2 linked regions of the Prochlorococcus marinus XMU1408 genome follow. The protein of the gene in region 2 binds, or shares a complex with, the protein of the main gene of each other region. Links are inferred from orthologs where the notes say so. Each region holds a gene or a part of one and is shown on either strand. Other genes may lie near its edges. The genes, in order: accD and DNJ73_RS02905.

What was found.
Region 1: the proteins of DNJ73_RS02905 (region 2) and accD are in contact, whole or in part, in a solved structure (PDB 8UXZ), measured with the Escherichia coli proteins. The link is inferred for Prochlorococcus marinus XMU1408 from one-to-one orthologs.

What each region holds. Positions count from the first base shown.
Region 1 is NZ_QJUE01000002.1:479,734-490,688, forward strand. What follows is about bases 817-3,724. They hold accD (acetyl-CoA carboxylase, carboxyltransferase subunit beta), read right to left. Parts: upstream 2,759-3,724; coding sequence 1,874-2,758; downstream 817-1,873. Other genes in these bases: DNJ73_RS04045 (Gfo/Idh/MocA family protein), read right to left, coding at 817-1,455; DNJ73_RS04050 (hypothetical protein), read right to left, coding at 1,477-1,881; DNJ73_RS04060 (phosphoribulokinase), read right to left, coding at 3,277-3,724. In the rest of the region: DNJ73_RS04040 (class I fructose-bisphosphate aldolase), read right to left, coding at 1-209; more of DNJ73_RS04045, read right to left, coding at 355-816; more of DNJ73_RS04060, read right to left, coding at 3,725-4,179; leuB (3-isopropylmalate dehydrogenase), read right to left, coding at 4,268-5,347; lpxD (UDP-3-O-(3-hydroxymyristoyl)glucosamine N-acyltransferase), read right to left, coding at 5,372-6,424; proB (glutamate 5-kinase), read right to left, coding at 6,471-7,553; DNJ73_RS10270 (YqeG family HAD IIIA-type phosphatase), read right to left, coding at 7,550-8,071; DNJ73_RS04085 (DUF3727 domain-containing protein), read right to left, coding at 8,059-8,595; Holliday junction resolvase RuvX, read right to left, coding at 8,661-9,095; DNJ73_RS04095 (hypothetical protein), read right to left, coding at 9,092-10,129; DNJ73_RS04100 (hypothetical protein), read right to left, coding at 10,150-10,955.
Region 2 is NZ_QJUE01000002.1:252,037-262,992, reverse strand. What follows is about bases 2,837-5,745. They hold DNJ73_RS02905 (acetyl-CoA carboxylase carboxyltransferase subunit alpha), read right to left. Parts: upstream 4,832-5,745; coding sequence 3,842-4,831; downstream 2,837-3,841. Other genes in these bases: DNJ73_RS02900 (long-chain acyl-[acyl-carrier-protein] reductase), read right to left, coding at 4,852-5,745; DNJ73_RS02910 (SDR family oxidoreductase), read right to left, coding at 3,107-3,814; DNJ73_RS02915 (phosphoribosylanthranilate isomerase), read left to right, coding at 2,837-3,077. In the rest of the region: DNJ73_RS02930 (hypothetical protein), read right to left, coding at 1-95; DNJ73_RS02925 (lipoate--protein ligase family protein), read left to right, coding at 362-1,111; DNJ73_RS02920 (site-2 protease family protein), read right to left, coding at 1,102-2,322; more of DNJ73_RS02915, read left to right, coding at 2,403-2,836; more of DNJ73_RS02900, read right to left, coding at 5,746-5,892; DNJ73_RS02895 (aldehyde oxygenase (deformylating)), read right to left, coding at 6,037-6,762; DNJ73_RS02890 (creatininase family protein), read right to left, coding at 6,837-7,634; DNJ73_RS02885 (S1 RNA-binding domain-containing protein), read left to right, coding at 7,738-9,033; DNJ73_RS02880 (Tab2/Atab2 family RNA-binding protein), read left to right, coding at 9,042-9,929; peptidoglycan editing factor PgeF, read left to right, coding at 9,991-10,749; DNJ73_RS02870 (nuclease), read right to left, coding at 10,782-10,956. UniProt on the Escherichia coli protein: Component of the acetyl coenzyme A carboxylase (ACC) complex. First, biotin carboxylase catalyzes the carboxylation of biotin on its carrier protein (BCCP) and then the CO(2) group is transferred by the carboxyltransferase to acetyl-CoA to form malonyl-CoA.

The sequences.
Region 1 (10,955 bases), 220 kb from region 2 along the record:
GCTCCACTTATGAAGTTTCCAAGACCTTCTGTGGTGAAAAGCATACCTCTATAAGCTTTTCTGTTGTCCTCAGTGTTCTCAACACCTATTGATGCAAGTCTTTTACCTACTGTTTTCGTTGATTCATCAACAGCAAGAATCCCTTTGCCTGGCTGGGCTATGGCACTTGCTGTCTTCTTAAGTTCTTCTGCGTAGTACGAGAGTGCCATTTATGCAACAAAAATTTCCTTAAGATTATTCCATATCAACGGCCCCTTTTGTGGCTTATTACACCTAATAAGTTTTTTTTTTTTTTTTTTTTGGAACTACTTTCTGAAAATTGTGGAGTTTTAATTCGAAATTTATTGAATTTCTTTAATCAATTTCAATCTTTATTCCATTTAAATTTGATTCTTTTACTTTATCGCAAACCTTTTGGCTGGCTAATCCCTCCACTAATCCAGGGATGACAGGAGTTCCATCTTTTATGCTTTGAGCCCACCAATTTTGGATTCTTGCTACTGGGGCTATTCGTCCATCTGTCCAAATCTTTGAGAAAGCTAGGTCTGAATCTGGTTGAATATTTTTAAGAACTTCACCTTTATGAGAGAACCATAGCCCGAATCCGTGGACATAATCCTTTTGATTATCGCTACTTAGAATTAATGTTCCATTTTTGCCATAAATTTCAAGATTAAATCCTTTGCTTTGTTTCGTAACAGCAGAAAGATTTATTTGGCATGGAATTAAGTTGTTGTGGATACTTTTTATTTGTAGTTGAGAAATACTTACATCTTCACTTGTTACTCTTTTAGTTGTTTTTGATAGTGGGCAAAATCTTTCTTTGATTGAAGTTGAATTTATTGAGCTTAGAGAATAAGTAGGTCCAATGAGCCAATGGATCATGTCAAAAGCGTGCGTCCCTAATGCTCCTAAAACACCTCCACCAGAGTTCTCATCTGAATACCAATTCCATGGCCTATCGGGATTAGCTCTGCTACTCATTAGCCAATCAAGTTTGAGAAAATATGGTTCTTCAAGTTTTTTTTCATCAATTATTCGCTTTGCTTGCATGAATAAGGGAACAGCTCGATATTCGTAATCGACCGCTATTTGTAAATTTTTTTTGAGAGCGTTTCTTTGAAGCTCCATTACCTCATAAGCATTTAAGCAAGTTGGTTTCTCCAATAAAAGATGTTTGCCTGCTTGAATGGCTTGTATTGCTAGCTCGAATCTCGGAGCTGGTGGGGTAGCTATAATTATTCCTTCAATTTTGGGATCATTTACTAGACCATTCCAGGTTTCATAAGCACAAAGATTATGCTTTTTGCAGGCTTCCTCAAGCCTATCTTGCCTAGGATGCCACAAACCTACGAGCTCAATATTCTCATTAGATAATGATGCAGGAATGTGAACACTTTCCCCGAAACCTAATCCTGCAATTGCTATTCGTATCCGTTTGTACTTATTAATCATCTTTTTTAAAAATCAGTGAGGTCAAACATTTTTGCAGTTATATAAAATTACATCATTAATTAGTTTATCCCCACCTGGGGCTTTCCATTTTGCGCTTAAATTAATTGTTCCATTAACTGAAATATCTTTAAATTTATTAGTTAAACAATTGATTCTCATTATGTAAATGTTCTCATCAATTTCATTTGAAGTGTTAGCGTCAATTTTTAAATATTTCGTTGTTATTTCTATCACTCCTTTATCTTTCTTGCTTACACTATCTTTATCTAAATATTGAATTCCATTAGGCGTTTTAGTGATTTCAATCCAATTATTATTAGCGGCATAGACCTCACTTGAAATAGTTAGAAAAAATGTTAAAGTTAATATAAATAAATTTAACGAAAAATTAAATATCTTTTTAGTATTTTGATTTATTTTAAGCATTAGATTTTACCTTTATATCTTGTGATTTGTGAAGTCGTAATAGTTTTGCCAAAGTTTCTTTAAGCTGCGTTCTCGGTACAATAGTATCTACAAAACCGTGATCTTGAAGATATTCTGCTGTTTGGAAATTATCAGGTAATTTTTCTCTCAGTGTTTGCTCAATTACTCTTCTTCCTGCAAATCCAATTAGTGCTTTAGGTTCTGCAAGAATTAAATCACCAAGCATGGCAAAACTAGCTGTTACGCCTCCAGTAGTGGGGTGGGTAAGTAAAGGCATATAAAGTAATTCAGCATCTCTGTGACGTTCTAGTGCACCAGATATCTTTGCCATTTGCATCAGGCTTAACATCCCTTCTTGCATTCGCGCACCACCAGATGCACAGACAATTAACAATGGTAATTTTGCTTCTGTTGAGTATTCAATAAGCCTTGTAATCTTTTCTCCTACGACAGATCCCATTGAGCCACCCATGAACCTAAAATCCATTACGGCTAATGCCATTGGAATAGATTCCACCTCGCATGTACCTGTTATTACTCCATCTTTAAGTCCAGTACTTGCTTGACTTTCCCTCAGCCTGTCTGCGTAGGCTCTTCTGTCTTTAAAGCCAAGGGGATCAACTGGAGTTAAATGATTATTTATTGATTTAAATGTATTTGGGTCAGTAATTAGTCTTATTCTTTCGTTGCTATCTATCCGATTGTGGTGCCCACAGTTACTACAAACACTACAGTTATCTATTAAGTCTTTTCTATAAACGACTTGTCCACATTCTGGACATTTTTCCCAAAGGCCATCACTTTCTTCAGATTCCTGAGTGACTTTGCCAACAAATTGGCCTTTCCTTCTATCAGCAAACCAGTCGAATAATGACACAGCTTTTTAGTGATTGATATTAATTTAATACCTTGAGTGCCTTTAAGGTATTAGAACTTTTAAATCTTATCTGAAATAAAATAACCAAATATTCCAATTGATATGAATGTTCAATCAAATACTTAATAAATGATTTAAATATTTTAGTGATTTAAATTTAACCTTACTTCAATACTTTGCATTATTTTGGTTAACATATATGCTCTATATCACTATTTTTTCATAATTTTAACCAAAAAATTTTATTTTAATGCATAATTATTAAAGATAAGTAGTATCTAAAAAGAATTAATTATGATTTCTTTGAACTTTTTAGCTTTATCTTTAAGTTGATCTGAGGATTATAATTAAAAAATATTATATATCATGTGATATTTATAATTTCTTTTTGCTTTGGTAGTATAGAATTTAAACTTTTTTTTGAGAAAAAGGTATTTAATTGATAAATATAAAAATTAAATAATTAATATCTTTTTATTTATCTTATTAATAATTAGCCTAACTTTTAATTATTATATTTAGCCTGCCGCTTTTTTCTCCTCTATCATCTTATGAATAATTGGTGTTAGGATTAGTTCCATAGCAAATCCCATCTTCCCTCCATTTACAACAATACTTGTAGGACTTGACATGAATGAATCATGGATCATTCCTAATAAATACTGGAAATCTATACCCCATTTTTCTCTTGAACCTTTTCTAAAATGAATAATCACAAAACTTTCATCAGGCGTTGGAATATTTCTGCAAATAAATGGGTTTGAGGTGTCAATTGTTGGTACTCTCTGGAAATTAATATCTGTTCGGCTGAATTGGGGACATATGTGATTAATGTAATCAGGCATTCTTCTTAAAATTGTATCTACGATTGTTTCTGCTGAATATCCTCTCTCTGCGTTGTCTCGATGTATTTTTTGTATCCATTCAAGATTGGTAATTGGTACTACACCAACAAGTAAATCAGCAAAAGAAGCAACATCATAATCTTTTCCTACTACTCCACCGTGAAGTCCCTCATAAAATAAAAGGTCTGTTCCTGTTGGTATCTCTTCCCACGGAGTAAATTGACCTGGATCTAATTTTGTTCCTAGTCGAGTATTGTGTTCCTCTGCTTCTTCAGTGCTATGTAAATAGTATCTTTTCTGACCTCCGCCCGTTTTTCCATATTGACTAAATAACTCTTCTAATTTATCGAATAAATTTGCTTCTGGTCCAAAATGAGAAAAGTTCTCACCTCTTGAGAGTGCTTCGGACATCGCCTTCTTCATGGGCATTCTCTCAAATCGGTGGTAACTATCACCTTCAACTACTGCTGGGACAATATTTTCACGAGCAAATATATGCTCGAATGCTCTTTTAACGGTGCTAGTTCCTGCTCCGGATGAACCTGTTACAGCTACTACTGGGTGAAGCTTTGACATCGACGCTTATGTATTGAATATTTATTTTTACAGGTCGACAGACCATCAAAGGGAAAGTATTCAAAGAGTTTTTTAATTTGTGAACTTATTATTTCAATTTTTCGACTAAAAGTTCCCCCATTTGTTTGCAACCAACTTGTTTTCCTTTTCCACTGCTCATCAAGTCAGGAGTTCTATACCCTTCAGTTAAAAGTTCGTTAATTGCATTTTCTAAAAAATTTCCAGCATCAATCTCATTAAAAGCAATTTTTAACATCATTGCAGCCGATAAAATCATCGCTATTGGATTAGCTATATCTTTTCCTGCTATATCAGGAGCGGAACCATGAACAGGTTCGAAGACACCAGGCCCATCTTTTGTTAATGATGCAGAAGGAAGCATTCCAATTGATCCTGTTAGCATGGCTGCGATGTCGCTAAGAATATCTCCAAATAAATTACTTGTAAGTATCACATCAAATTGACTTGGGTTCCTAACAAGTTGCATCGCTGCATTATCTACATATTGATGAGTTAGATCTATTCCTTTGAAATTATTAGATACCAATATTGTTTCCTCTCTCCATAACTGACTTACATCTAGAACATTTGCTTTATCAACTGAGCATACTTTTTGATTTCTTTGTTGTGCCAATTTAAAAGCAATCTCTGCTATTCGTTTAACTTCTTCAGAAGTGTATGTCATCGTATTAAAAGCCCTTACTCCACTTTCTGTTTTTATTCTTCCTTTTGGTTCTCCAAAGTAAATACCGCTAGTGAGCTCTCTAACTACAACTAAATCAACTTTGTTAACATATTCCTCTTTCAAGCTGCTTGCTTTTGTTAAAGATGGAATTATTTTTACAGGTCTAATATTTGCAAAAAGGTCTAGAGAAGATCTTAACTTTAACAAACCTGTTTCAGGCCTTTTTTCTCTAGGTAATTGGTCATATTTGGGGTCACCTATAGCGGCTAGTAAAACAGCATCGGAGTTCTTACATTCTTGAAGAGTTTTATTGGGGAAAGGGATACCATCTGATTCAATAGCTGATCCACCAAAAGGCATTTCTTTGAAGTTGAGTTTAAAATCAAATTTATTTGAGATTAGATCAAGGATATTGTGAGTGACATTTGTTATTTCCGGCCCGATTCCATCACCTGGTAATAATGTTATTTTGTAAGACTTCATGTGTTCTTATAAATCAAGGGGAAATTACCTGGGGTTTCTTCGATTTAATTCACGAATAGCTTTAGCAATCTCAGGTAGTTTTTTGAAATTAGCAGAGCATCTCAACCAAAGTTTATTTGGAATTGCAGGGAAGCCGCTGACAACCTTATCTGCATCGATATTTGATATGATTCCAGATTTTGAACTTGCTATTACTCTGTCCCCAACTTTAACTTTATTACTTACTCCTACTTGTCCAGCTAAAATAACTGAATTACCAATATGTGCTCCTCCAGCTATACCTACTTGAGCAGCCATCGCACAACCTTTGCCGGTAGTTACTCCATGACCAATTTGAACGAGGTTATCTATCTTTGTGTCCTCTCCAATTACGGTGTCTCCGACTGAAGGCCTATCAACAGTTGAGCCGCTACCAATTTCAACTTTGTTTCCTAAAATAACTTTTCCTACTTGAGGCATTTTTTTCCATCCGTTTTTGGTAGGTACGAAACCAAAACCTTCACCACCAATAACAGCATTAGCATTAATTACACATTCATCTCCTAGTTTTGAGCCAGAGTGAATAACACTATTTGCGTGAATAATATTTTTGGCACCAATAATTACTTTTTTATACACAACAACTCCTGCATGAACAATGGTTTCTTTTCCAATTTCTGTATTATCTCCAATATAAACATTTGCTCCGATTGAAACTCCTGGACCAATTTTTACATTTTCACCTATTACCGCACTCTTGTGGATACCTTCTTTCTCTATCTCAGACGGGTAAAGAAAATTTAGTGTCTCGGCAAATGCAATCTTGGGATCTTTTAGTATCACCCAATCGATTGAGATGTTTTTTGTTATTTCACTAATATAACTTTCATCCGCTGGCAAAAGGAGAGCAGATGCATTTGACTTTTTGATGAGATCTCTAAGATTTAAAGGACTGTTTTTATCTAGAAAACTTATATCATTTTCTTTTGCATTTTCTAAAGACGCCGCAGCTAAAATAACGGGATTATTTTTTATTTTAGAGTCAACGACTCCTGATTGACCTTGCTTAAGTTTTTCGACAATTTCATTGAATTGCATGATTGAGATCTAATTGTGAAAGTGAAAATTACTATTGTTGAAAGATCTATTCACTGGTGAGGACCAGAACATCTCTATGAATAACGAGCGGAGATCCTGTTGTTGTATCGTGTGAATTAATCCCTATTTTTATAGCATCACTACTCATTGAGCAAATTCCTTTTGCAATTTCTGCTCCTTCGGTATTAATAACTTTTACAGGTTGATTTGAAATGAAATTCCCTCTAACTTTCTTTACGCCAACTAATAGTAGTGATGCACCTTTGTTTTTAATAGCTTCACTAGCTCCTTCATCTAAGTAGATTTCTCCAACTGGCTTAATTGCATGCGATAGCCAACTCTTTCTATTCCCTATGGGTTTAGGATGAGGGTGGAAAACTGTTCCTATCCTTTTGCCATCCAGTAATTCTCCTAAAGTTTCAGGATTTCTACCATCGGCTAATTGAACTTTTATTCCACTTTCAGTGGCTATCTTTGCAGCAGTTAATTTTGTTTTTATTCCACCAGTCCCCCAAGTAGTTTGTTGATCAACTAATTCTAAATTATTTAATTCAGTTGAATTATTTATATCTTTGATTGGTTTAGCCTTACTGTTGGTTTTAGGATCAGAGGAGTAAAGATGATCTATATCTGTAAGTAATATTAGTTGATCAGCAGATATAGCTGTTGCAACCAATGCAGACAAAGTATCATTATCTCCATATTTTAGTTCTTCATCTGAAGTAATATCATTTTCGTTTACTATTGGAATAACATCCCATTCAATTAACCTTTTTAATGTTTGAGAAGCAGATTTATAGCTATTTCTAGAACCCAGTTCTGAACTAGTTAATAATATTTGTGCAACATTATATCCAAATTTACTCATTGCCTTTTCATATAAAGCCATTAAATGTAGTTGACCTATAGCTGCAGATGCTTGAAGAGAAATAATTTCTTTTGGCCTTATCTTGAAGTTCATTTTGTGACATCCAAGTCCCACAGCTCCACTAGAAACCAATATAATTTTATCTCCTTTTTTTTGAGCTCTAGAAATGTATGAACAATAACTTTTAATGATGTCGAAAGTTGTATATTCATTGGTCCCTCTCAAAAGGCTTGTGCCAATCTTGATTACCCACGTTGTCATAAAAATTCTCCAGTTATAATTTTCGCTAGATACCTTTCTATGAATTGAAAGTTATTTCTTTCAATTTTTTTTCCATAATAATCTACTGAATCTACAAGTATTGTATACATTCCTAATCTATTGCCTACAAGAATATCCGTAAAAACTCTATCTCCAATTATTGCAATTTGATTAGATGAATAAGAAATAGAACTTAAGACCTTCTTTAATTTCCTTGTGCTTGGCTTCCCACCTGAGTATGTAAAATCTAAATTTAATTGATCAGCAATTTTTTTGATTCGGTTTCTAGATGGGTTGTTGCTGAATAGATAGATGAAAAAGTGCTCATTAGAGTTTTGAATCCAATTTTTAATATCGTTTGCAAGTACTGGATTATTCCCAGATATTAATGTGCCATCAACATCAAGTATTAACGCTTTTATATCTTTCGATAATAAGTGATTTATTGAGATCTCTGAAATTTTATCGTTTACTTTCCAATTGGGATTAAGTAATTCTTTGATATTTATTCTGATAATCCCCTCTCCTCAAGTTCAGCTTCAATGCCTGATTGAATCCTGTCAAACTCTTCGCCTTCAACTAGTCTTACTTCACCATTCTCTAGCTTTCCAACTATGAAGAAAGGATCAAGTGGGATGTATAAACCATACTCATTATTGTCTACTCTGAAATTTACCAGAAGTTCGTAAGTTTCGGACTCATCATCAATCTCCTCTTCTTCAATTTCTTCAGGCTCGGGCTCATCTAGTTCACCTGAGACTGTAAGGGTAATAGCTGAACGTACAAGTCTAAGATCATGCTCTTGAAGAACAACATCAGCTACTTCGAGTATTGGTTCATTCTTTTCAATCGTTTCTATTAGCTTGGGATCCTGATCATCAATTAATTGAAATAGAGATACGGGAGTGTCTACAGGTGTTAAAAGAGCGTATTCATTATTTTCTAAAGGCACAACTTGTTCAAGAAAACATAGGAGATCTGAACCTTGAGAATCTTTAACTAAAAGTGTAGGTACTTCGTCGTTTTTATTAGTTGTTGACATAGGTGAATTTTTATTAATCAGTATCTGGTTTATTTTTGATTATGTATGTACATCATATTCAAAATTTAATTTGAGTCATCCAGATCAGGTCCCTCAATAAGCCATTGTTGTAAAAGTATAGCGGCCGCGGCACTATCAATTTTTCCACTTTTGTCGCTTTTTAAAGAGAATTTCTCTTTAGCTTCGACTGTTGAGCAATGTTCATTTATAAAAACCAGAGGAAGGTTTAAACATTTCGCTAATTTAATCCCATATTTTTTACATCGAATTGATTGATTGGTTTCTTTGCCATACATATCAAGAGGATTGCCAATAACTAGTCCTTCAACTTTTCTACTAGCGCATATATTTTTGAATTTTTGAAGATCTTCTTCAAATCCTTTTTTAAATATTGCAGGAAGATGAGTTATTGATATTCCAAGTGGATCACAACCAGCGATACCTATCCTTTTATTTCCAATATCAAGACTTAAAACTGAACAAGGCTTGGGTTGAATCATCTATTATTTTTAATTTGAAAAGTAGAGGGTAATTCGGGTTGTTGTTGTAAGTTCCCAACAAGATTAGTTAAAAGCTCAGTTTCTATGGATTTAAATTTATATCCATTTTGCCTTTTCCATATACTTCTTCCCAGAAGAACTCTTTCTTCTTTTGTTACCCAATTACTTTTACTCATTATCTCATTCAATTTATTGTCTTCACTGGTTGTTTCTATGTAGTAGTTGTTTTTGGTAAGCTTAAAATTATTAATTCTTTGTGGAATAGATTGGTTCAGCCTCTCATCCCAAGCTAAACCCCTTATTAGTTCTAGGGAAGAATCATATTGGGGACAAATTGATGGTATTAAACCTGCTATCACATTGTTTTTTTGACACTTAATAACACCAGTTAAAATATTTCTTTTCTCATAGATATCATGCCATTGCCGATCAAAAATAGAACGGAAATTTATTGACTCTCTTGCTTGTTCAAGTCTCCAAATTAGTTGGCTATTTTCTTCATTGAGTCTTTCCCAGATGAAATTTTGTTTATATTCATTCTTTATATATTTCAAATCATCTCTTCTCTTCCAATATTTAATTATCTTGAACGGTTGAAAACCAGATTGCCTTATTATGGATAAGTTTTGATTGTCATTTGTATTTACTGAGATTAGGAAACTTTGAGTATTAATATTACTTTCATAGAGAATTTTTCGTAGCAAATTTTCTAATAGATTATAGCGACTATATGATATAGATTCTCCGATGAAATAAGGTTCTGATATTGACCAACAGGAACCTCTTTTATTTATTGGTGTAGCCAAAATATATGCAATTATGTTATTTCTTTCAATGGCTACAAAACATGTTGAGTTACGAGTTGGAATGATATTTGTAAGATTTGATTCTAATGAAGAAAACCATTTTTTACATAACAGTATTTGAAATATTCCAAGATATTTAGGCTTATTACATTCTTTAAGCATTGATAAATGTCTGAGCTTAAGTGGCTCAATTATCAAATCTGAAGGTAAAGCTTTATCTTTTCCCATTTCTTTATTTTATTATATTTTTAACTACCACGTGAGTTTGAACTTCTTTCATTTTGTCTGATTAGTACTAGTGGTGTAAGTTGATCAGCATTGCCAGCTGGATTAGAAGTTAAGGCTCTTTTTATTATTTCAATATTATCAAAATTATTTGTTGATAGAATTTTAACTTTGCCTAGATCATTCACATCTACAACAGCTACATTAACTTGTAATTCTTTTGAGGCTTTTAGGCAAAAATCTTTAGCATCTTGAGGTCCTAAAACTATACTTTTATCATAGGGAGGTGTTGTACCAGTAATATCATCAATTAATCGTGCTTGCTCTCCCGCTAAACGATAGAACATCCCTTTAATTTTAAATGATTTACATATCCCTCCAACTAGCCATGAGATTATTACGCGTGTTGGACCAGAAATATTTATTAGTGTTTGCATCCCGCAAGCAGTTGCTAAACTACTTGTTGGATGAAATCCTTTGCACAGTAATTTTGCCACCAAACTTACCTTGATGTTTCTATAATCTATATACTTACCTTGCATTATTGCTAGTGGTGATTCTCCAATGGTAAGAATGTCTGAGGATAAGCAATCTTTTGGCAAATATAATTTTAAAATATTAATAGGATCATCTAACTTTCCAAGAATGTGAGTTTTAATTGGCTGAACAAAATTATGGTTAGAGGTTTTATCAGAAATTATATTTGAAAAATTAGGTACAACGAACCCATCAAATCTTGTGAATTTACCAAATGGTCCATAATTACCCCATTGAATATCTAACCATAAACATTTCACCTTATCTAGGGCTGTATTTTTAGTCTGATATT
Region 2 (10,956 bases):
GCATCAATTTTTTCTATGCCAGAAGGATTTCTCTTTCTGATTTTTTTTGAACGCTTTATTCTGTATGACTCGTCAATTCGTTGAGGTTGTCCCAAAATTAAATACAAACAGCCCAATTATTTTCATAGTAACTTAATTAATAAGGGAATCAATTCTTTAATTTCTTGCCATGTATTTATAAATTCAAAAAAAAATAAATTCATGAGTATAAAAACTAATATTTTAGAGCTTCCAATAAATCTCTTTGTTACATACTTTTGCTCGTAGTTCAATTAGAAAGATTTAACTATCCTTAAAATAAAAGTTGATGATTTCTTAATAGATCCCTAAAAATTTTGCCGACAATTAACGAACAATAAGAATGAGCCTCCCAGAAAAAGTCCTTTATTTAAATCCTCTTGAATTAAGTGGGCCAGAACAAATGGCAATTGATCTCTTCTTGTTAGAAAAATCATTTACTGACAAAAATTTTAATATGGCAATTCGCTTTTATACGTGGAATGGAGACTGGTTATCGGTTGGAAAGAATCAAAAAGTTTTGCCAAAAACTTGGATAAATCTTTCAAAAAATGAAAACTTAAAAATAGTAAGAAGGCCTAGTGGAGGAAAATCTGTTCTTCATAGTAAAGGGCTCACTTACGCCATTGTATGGAAATATCCACCAAGAAATAAAAAAGAATCATATTTAAAGACTGCCCAATGGTTAAAAGATGGTTTTAAAAAAATTGGAGTGGATTTAACTTTTGGTAATCAACCTATAAATCTCTCCAATAACAATTGTTTCGCGACTTCAACATTAGCTGACTTAGTAGATAAAGAAAAAAATAAATATATTGGTAGCGCACAATATTGGAAAAAGGGTCACCTGCTTCAACATGGAGAGATATTAATTGAACCATCAAAAAGATTATGGAAAAAAGTTTTCAATGCTGATCCACCCAAAATAAAAAATGAATTGAAAGAGAAAGATAGAATTATATTTTATTTAAAAGAATCATTAATTAAAACATGGCCTAGCTTAAAATGGTCTGATTACAAATTAGATAAAAAAGATAAAGAATTAATAGATAAATTAGCCAGAGATAATTTCAAAGAAATAAATCATTTTTGATCTTCTTCTACATAACTTGATTCCATAGTTTTTGCAATGCTTGATAAATTCAAGCCCAGTGGATATATATTCTCTTTTCTTGCAACTTTAATTAATTGATCTGGAAGATTTAATCCTATTTTTTTGAGTACTGCCTTTCCAATATCAACCCTATCCAAAGTACCTAAAGGAAGTCCTGCTACTGAGAGAACAAGGAGTCTTGCATCTTTTGTGTTTTCAATTTTTATTATGGCCTTATATAGTGATTCTTTTTCTCCAACTGAAGGCAAATCATCTATAGGCAATGAAAAATCATAAAGAAACTTCTTATCCCAGTTTTGTATAGAGATATTCTTCAAGATTTTTTCAGTTACATAACCTACCCATCTACCATCTCTGCACAAAAGAAACCATTCTTCACTGAAACCACCTTTATTCAAGGAATTATATTTAGACAAAACTTTTATAGGTAAATCATCCTCGAGAACTCTATATGATCTGCTGCAAACCTGACCAACCTTAAACATAGATAATATATTTTGGATCTTAATAAGTTGACTCTGAGATTTTGAGGAGGAAAAGATAAATAAACCAATAATTAAAAAGCAAAAAGAGATATAAAGATTACCTCTAAGTAAAATTAGAAATCCAATAAAAATAGAAAGAATAGAAATGAATCTTGCAGACGCAATAGCAACTTTTATTCCTGCTTTTTTACTCCCTGTAAAATGCCATATTAAAGATTTCAATATTACGCCACCATCAAGAGGGATTATTGGAAGTAAGTTAAATAATCCTATTAAAAGATTCAGGCTGCCAACCTGCTTAAATAAATTAGAAATAATTAAACTTGATTCAAATAAAGTATTACTTAATAAAATCATTGAGAAAGCTAATAAAAGACTAACAATTGGTCCTGAAATAGCAATTTTCAAACTTCCTTTTGAAGTCGTACATTCCTTTTCAAGATTTGCCATACCTCCAAGAAAAAAAAGTGTGATTTCTCTAACTTTTAAACCTTCCCCAATTGCAACAAAAGAATGAGCCAATTCATGTAATAAAACAGACAAAAATAAAAGTAATGAAGTGAACGCACCAATTAACCATCCATTCCAATTAGATGCTTGACCATCCAGCAGTGTCTCAAATTGATCTCTGGCTGACAAAGTAAAATATAAGAAGACAAAAAACCAACTAGGATGAATCCTCAAAGGAATGCCCCTAATTTTCATAACTTCCCAACTACCCACGCCAAAGGCCTCCGAGCTCTCAAAAAAATCTATTTAAATTAATCCTAATAAAAGTTCTGGTAATGATCAGAAAATCAACTTCTAAAAAATCAACAGCAATAAAAATTTGTGGGATAACAAAGACTTCACAAGCAAGAATTATCTCTCAATTCAAAATAAATGCGCTTGGAGTTATTGGAGTTAAAAATTCACCTCGTTTTGTACCAGAAGAAGAATGTATAAAAATTTTTAAAGAAGTAGAAAAAGTTTCTACAAGTATTCAGAGAGTATTAGTTATAGCAAATGAGAAATTTGAATCCATTAAATCTATATCAAATAGATTAAACCCACCCTCTGTATTACAACTTCATGGAGATGAGTCAGTTGATTATTGCCGTGAATTGAAGAAAGAATTTCCAACCATTAAGTTGTGGAAAGCGTTCAGATTGAAATCTCTTAATGATTTAGAAAACATAAGTCAATATGATAAAAATATTGACGCCATCCTATTAGATGCCTGGGATGACAAATGCCTAGGTGGAACAGGTAATAGAATTCCAATAGAATTATTAATTGATAAAAGTTTTAAAAGTCCCTGGATCTTAGCTGGTGGAATATCTGCTGAAATAATTCCTGAAATTTTTTCTAAACTGAAACCCGATGGGATTGATGCTTCTAGTCGTCTAGAAATATCTCCAGGCATAAAAGATATTAAAAAAGTTAGATCTCTTGTTCAAGTAATTAGAGAAAATAATTAGTTAGAGAAAGTAATTCTATTTATTAAAAATCAGAATACTCCTCCAGAAGGCATCAGAGTTAAATCTTCTATAATTTGATTACTTGGTTGATTAGCAATATGTAGAAGTTCATATGCAACTTGATCAACGGTAAGCATCGAATCTTTGTCAAATTGCATCTCAACGGTATCTGTGTCCCAAAGAGATGAATTCACTGATCCAAGAGTAAGTGTGCATGCTCGAATGCAATGTTTACGTTCTTCTTCTGCTAAGCATTTAGTAAAACTTGCTAAGGCTGCTTTAGAAACACAGTAGGCTCCCCATTGAGAGAAAGCATTTCGAGAGGCATGACTACTTACGTTTATAATCAATCCTCCTTTGTTTCTCATCAAAGGAACCACCTCAGAACAAATCTGAAAGATACTAGTGAGATTTAATTGCATTATCCATTCCCATTTCTCAATTGGCATTGATAGAAGGTCACCGGTCCAAGCAACCCCTGCATTATTAATTACAACCGAAGGGACCAAGCCATTTTTCAATAACTCATTGATCCCTTTAGAAATATCTTTTGAATTACTTAGATCAATACATTTGTAGTAAGACTTGATTTTTTTATTGTCAACTTCATTAACAAGACTTACCAGATCTTCTTCTGATCTAGATATCAATAGTAAATCCCATCCATCATTAGCGAAAGCTTTAGCCGTTGCTCTTCCAATTCCTCTAGAAGCACCGGTGATTAATACTGTTGGCAAGACAAGTTAGAAGCAAACATTAAAACTTTAAACTGTAACTTCACTCTCAAGAGATTGAGATTCCAAATATTTTCCTATTTGTCTAAATTTGGAATATCTATTATTCCTTAATTCGTCAGAGGATAAAGCCAATAATTCAGACAAATGCTTTTCAAGGGCATTTTTCAAGGTATCTCCGGCCTGAAGAGGTGCCCAATTATTCCCTCCAGAAGGCTCTTTTAAGACCTCATCGACAATCCCTAGCTTCAAAAGATCAGGTCCAGTAATTTTCAGGGAAGATGCTGCTTCGGGCGCCTTACCAGCATCCCTCCATAAAATCGAGGCACAAGCTTCAGGACTTGCAACTGTATAAACACTATGCTCAAACATAAGCAACCTGTCTGCTACACCTATTCCCAAAGCACCTCCAGAGCCACCTTCCCCAATTACAGTTGCAATTATCGGTACTTTCAATCTAAACATTTCACGCAAATTCACAGCAATTGCCTCACCCTGGCCTTGTTCTTCTGCTAGGAGCCCTGCATAAGCCCCAGGAGTATCAATAAAAGATATTATCGGCAAATTAAATCGATCTGCATGATCCATTAGCCTCAAAGCTTTTCTATATCCTCCTGGCTTAGCCATTCCAAAGTTACGAGCGACATTCTCTTTTGTATCCCTACCTTTTTGTTGACCGATAATAAGGACAGATTTTTCTCCAATTCGTGCTAACCCCCCTACGAGCGCCTGGTCATCAGTGCCGTTTCTATCTCCATGTAACTCTACCCAGTCATCACAAAACATTTGAATGTAATCAAGCGTGCTAGGCCTTTGAGGATGTCTAGCTACTTGAATCTTTTGAGCCGGTGTAAGTGCATTAAATATTTCTTCTCTCCTTCTTGCAGCCAGTGTCTCTAATTGCAGGAGTTGTTGACTTACATCAACCTCTGAATCTCTTGCTAATTCTCTAATTTGATCAATCTGCTTTTCCAGCTCTACAAGAGGCTTTTCAAACTCGAGGAGAAAACGTCTAGCCATGAAAAAAAAAAATCAAATAATCAGACGGTTAATGTCTGAATATTTGATTTCAAGCCAACTGCGGAAAATCCATGTCTTTCAGATGCCTTACCTATAAAATCCATCTTTTCAAGAGTGATATTGTTCCTTCCCCAACTGAAATTTGTATGACATTCCTCAAATTCAAGAAGCATTGCTTCAGCAAAACAAGCAAACATTTCTCTTTTAGGATTTTCCATCTCTGCCAATTCCATCATGCTCCAGCCAATATCCTTGAAAAATTGAACTATTCCTCCCTTTAAAATATGAATGCCAGAACCAGAGAACTTCTCCCCTAAATTTTTAGGGTATCCACCATCAATCATCAAGCAAGGTCGTTTAATTTTAGTTGGATCAATTTCTAAAGTTTTGGGCATACTTGCAACCCAAATTACAATATCTGCCTCGGGTAAAGCTTCGTCAAGAGTAAGAATTCTCCCTCCTCCAAGTTGAGATTGAAGTTCAACTAGTGGCTTTTGCTGTCTAGCTACTAATAAAAGTTCTGAAACACCAGTTCGATTAGATAACCAGCGACATACCGCACTACCGATATCACCAGTTGCACCAACAACAGCTACTTTAGATTTACTCAAATCAATTCCGATTCGAGGTGCATTTTGCTCTAGCTGTCTACAAATAACCCAAGCTGTATGCGTGTTACCAGTGGTAAATCTTTGCCAATCAAGAGTTGTATTTCTAACTTGTTGATTCTGAAGCAAATTAAAATTCTCAAAAATTATTGATGTAAATCCTCCAAGAGCGGTGATGCTGATCCCTTTTTTTTGAGCTAACTCCATTGCATTTAGAACTTTTCTTCTAGCAGTCTTGAAGCGGCTGAGCATCTCAGGAACAAAGCATGAGTCTATATAAGCCCCTTCTATTGTCTTTCCTATGGCACTTACAACCTTTACGTGCTCGACCAACTGAGGTGGAGCAGTACACCAAACATCCAAATCCCCTTCAGCGATATGGTCATACCCCAAGCCCAATGCCTTGCGCTTGGCATCTTCAAAGCTTGTTGAATGTCCAATTAGCCCAAACATTTGGTACCGAGCAAGATCAAAATTGAAACTAACTATTTATTCAAGATTGAAGGTTAGACCACCAAGGTGACAAAAAAAAGAATTCCTCAAGAAGTTTAAATTCTTGAGGAATTGATAAAAGGAGAAATATGTAAAATTAAAATCTTAAATTACTGCTGCAAGAGCCATTCTTGCAATTTCTCTATTGTCTAGACCTATTTCAAGAAGAGAGTCCTGATAAGCAATCATAAATTCTTCCATTAACTCTTCCTTATCCATATGAAGAACTTCAGCATCATTAGAAACTTCATCAAGCATTGATTTAATTAATGGCAAGTTTTCTTTATTAGCCTTCATAAGATCTTTTTTCACGGAGTCAAGATTGGCCTTCAACCATTCCTGACCATAATTCAAATGCAAGTATTCATCTTGAACAACACCTTCAGTAATTCTTTTAGCAAAAGGATCAGCCACACGAATGTAAACGTGATAAGCAGATATAGCAAAAGATTCAATCAAAATGCACTGAATTAGAAGGCAAGTAGTTGTATTTCCAGCTTTAAAAGCTTCTATAAAATTATTGTGGAGTTTTGAAAAAAATGTTTTTGCAAAGGGCATATCAGGCTTAACAGCAAGATTCCTGCCACAAGCACAAAAACCATTCATATGCTTTTTCTCCATCTTCCCAAGCCTTATAAGCTCTTCAGCGTGCTCTGGGATCATCTTAGCTAGATCAAGAAAATTGGAATACGCTTCTTGCTCACCTTCAATTACAACTGCATTAATTCTGCTGTATGCATCTTTGTAAGATTCAGAAGTGAAATCTGGAAGAGAGTCAGAGCTTAACTCTTTATTTTCTACTGTTAAATTGTCGGATGCAAGAGCTTGCATAGATCTATTAGAAATTTATCAATCTGAGTGATCTTACAGAAATAAATACAAAATGGTAGTTCAGTTACCACATCTTAACTGCTAGAAACAGGTTTTTCTGACATATTTGGTGGCCAATCACTATCCAAAAGGCTTGTAAATAGGGACTTCCAGTGATCTATTAGTGCATTTTCCAAAGCGGCACCCAATTTGGCATTTGAAGAACTTGCATCCCCAATAACCCCAGAAGAGCTCAATTCTTCTGTAAGCCATGCACATGGAGACGCACCCTCAAGGCTCCAACCTTTTGGAGTTGCAACAATCTCACCATTAGAAATTTCTTTTTCTAAGTAAGAATCATTGCGAACTAAATCTCCAGCCATGTGCAACATAAGACTTGTCTCTGCCAATGCAGCATGAAGACCTTCCTCAACCTCTTTATCAGGCAAAAGATCATCTAAGCCAGGGACTCCACTCCAAATAAAACAAGGCAGTACTGCTAAAGAAGGACATTGAATTCTTAATTGCCTGGAAACAGCTTGAAGCAATCCTATTTGTCCTCCATGAGCATTAAAAAAGACTAATCTTTTGAATCCCATAGAAGCTATCTGCTTACCAACATCACTAACAAGTGAAAGCAAAACATTTGCCGATAAAGATAAAGTTCCAGGAAAAGCCTGATGCTCAGGAGAGAAACCAATTGATTGAGATGGCATCATCCATATCGGCATTTCTCTTGGCAATCCTTCTAGGGTCTTTATTAAAATATTCTCTGCAAAAAAAGTATCAGTAATTAAAGGTAAATGTGGTCCATGCTGTTCACATGCTCCAAAGGGCCAAACCAATGTAGATCCTTTCTCTGAAGCGGCTTTTGAAGCTTCAGGCCAGGTCAAATGTTCAAATCGACGATTTTGAAAAATGATAGAAATCTCCTATTAATTCAAAAACAACTTACCCTTGACTGTAAGAATGATTCACTTATTACCAAGGGATATTATGGCCGGGTCAGATCCTCAGCCTAAAAAAGCTACTCCCCCAAGGCCGGCAAACAATACACCTCGCAAGCCATTGCAGGTTATGCATATTAGTCGGAAGACTGATGAACAGATCATTAGTGAAAATCCATCTGAGAAAGATTTCTCTGAACAAACTAAAGATAAAAGGTTAGTTGACAAAGTTCCAGTCGAAAAAAACATTTCTCGTCTAAAAAAAGCTCCTGAGTCGAAAAAAGTACTCGAGGAAAGTCCTAGCGAAAGTTTTCCAGCTATGACGATGGAAGATTTACTAAGATCAGAAGAAAGTAATTCTAAAATCAAAAAAGTTAACTCTTTTGATGAACAAAAGGCTTTTGAAAAACAAGAAAGAAAAGTTGATGAATTTGATTTTGACGAAGATGAGTTTTTAGCAGCATTAGAAGAAAATCAACCGATAGGTACTACAGGTGAAATTGCTAAAGGGTCAGTTATTGCAATTGAAAGTGATGGTATTTATGTCGACATAGGGGGAAAAGCTCCTGGCTTCATGCCTAAAAATGAATGTGGTTTAGGTGTAATTACAAATTTAAAAGAGCGTTTCCCAAAAGGTTTAGAAGTAGAAGTCCTTGTTACTAGGGAACAAAATGCAGATGGAATGGTAACAATCAGTTGCAGGGCTTTAGAGTTAAGAAAAAGCTGGGACAAAGTTCAAAATCTTGCAAAAGAAGGGAAAGTAATTCGAGTTAAAATTAATGGTTTTAACCGAGGAGGAGTTACGTGTGATTTCGAAGGATTAAGAGGTTTTATTCCCAGATCTCAACTTGAAGATGGAGAGAATCATCAATCGCTTGTTTCAAAAACAATTAATGCAGCTTTTTTAGAGGTAAATCCAGAGAGAAGAAAACTTGTTCTTTCAGAAAAGAAAGCCGCAATTGCATCAAGATTTTCTGAGTTAGAAATTGGACAACTTATCGAAGGTGAAATTTTAACAATTAAACCTTATGGTTTCTTTGTAGATTTAAAAGGCGTCAGCGGATTATTACATCATTCAATGGTTACGAATGGAAGCATGAGGAGTCTTAGAGAAGTTTTTCAAACTGGTGAATCCATTAAAGCTTTGATAACTGATTTAGATCCCTCGCGTGGACGTATTGGATTAAATACGGCAATTTTAGAAGGTCCTCCAGGAGAACTTATTACTGATAAATCAAAAGTAATGGAGGAAGCAGAGGAGAGAGCAATTAAAGCTCGAAATAGTCTTAACAAAGAAAAAGTTGAACCACAAAAAGAAGAAAAAAATATCAATTTACCTTCATAACTAAAATAATGATTATAAGTGTACCCAAGGAATCTAATTTAAAAAAAACAGACTGGGAAATTGACTTTTATTCCAGACCAATATTAGATGAAAATGGAAAAAAAAGATGGGAATTGCTTATAACAAGTACAAATGATTTCAAAGATAAGAAAACATTTAAATGGGAAAAAATATGTCCCGCATCAAGTGTTAATTCAATTTGGTTAAAAGAAGCCTTAGAAGAAGCTATTAATGAAGCCAATTCTCAAGGATGGGAAACACCTTCTGTATTACGTTGTTGGCGATCATCTATGAAAACAATGATAAAACGTGCAGCAGATCAAGTTGGCATTGAACTTATATCGAGTAAAAGAACATATACCTTGTTGGAGTGGCTTATTGATAGAGAAAGAAATTTTTATCCTCAACAAAAAGGATACATAGGTGTTAACCTCGCACCTCCATCGGACCCAATCAAAAATCAAGCAATACCATTACCTGAGGAAGTAAGAGGAGACTCTTGGAGCTTTGCTTCACTCTCAATTAACACACTTAGAGAGGCTGATGAATGGGAAATAGAGTTTTCAAATTTAATTCCCATAAAAGAATCAATTAAAGAGAATATTTCTATTCCTGGTATTAGACTTTTTAGTTCAAACAGGTCCTTGGCTCTCGCAGCATGGCTTGGGGGACTTGAACCAGTAAAACTATTAATTGAAGGAACACAAATAATTCTAGAAGCTGGGCAAGCTGATAGGTGGCTCGTCACGGATGTCGAAGAAGAAGCAAAAAAGGCTATTGAAAATAATTTTTCAAGTTCGAAGCTAGATGCTGATGGACTTCAATTTATTTCAGTCCAAAAAAGTTCCGAACAAAACTCGCTTGACGGTTTTTGGATGCTACGAGATATTGGATAATTATTATTATATTTTTCCAAGATAAAACTTAATTTGACCTTATCTAAGAAGTATAAAATTAATGAAATTAATAAATTACAATAATACAAAATATTTTCAATCTAGTCTATTAAAAGAACATGGTTTTATAAATGCTTTTTTTACAAAAAGACATAAAAAGAACAAACCAGGCGAATTGCAAAATGAACTAAACTTAGTCTCAAATATTAACTATTTAAAGCAAGTGCATAGTAATAAAATTCTTCAAGTAAATAACACATTAGATTTAGAATCTAATTTTGCTGATTGTCTAATAACCAAAAAAAAATTTCAAAGTTTATGGGTATATACAGCAGATTGCATACCAATACTAATTGCAGATAAAAAGACAAGGCAAATTGCTGCTTGCCATTCTGGGTTAAAAGGTATTAAAAAACATATTATCTCAAAATTATTAAAAATTTTTACGGCTTTAGGGGCGAAGAAAAGCAATCTAATTATTGCCCTTGGACCATCTATTAAAGGAGATAATTATCAAGTTATGACTAAAGATGTTGAGGATTTAATTATTGAGCTAACAGGGAAAGGATATATGGAGAGTTATTTATATAAAATCGAAGGGCCTAAAGAAGAAGAATTAAATTTATATAGAAAAGACCCTAATCCTGATAGGTTATTAATCGATATACAAGCTGCTGCTATATTACAACTATATAACGAAGGTATAAAACAATCTCAAATCGATCTGAACAGACTTTGCACTTACTCAAATCCAAAACTATTTAATTCATATAGAAGAAATAATACAAAGCTAAGGCAATGGAGTTGTATATATTCATAGAAATAATTATAAATGTATTACCTTAATTAAATTTAGCATTTATTTGTCGCAAGTCCTTCATTTATAAATTCCTCAGCTATATCAATATTACTCTTAAATGGAATAACTTTTGCTATTAACACCCCATCTTCTGACCCTTTAGGTTTTAGGTTTACTTTTGTATGTCTAGGTAATTGTTTTCTCAACCAAATAATCGATCTTTCCTCT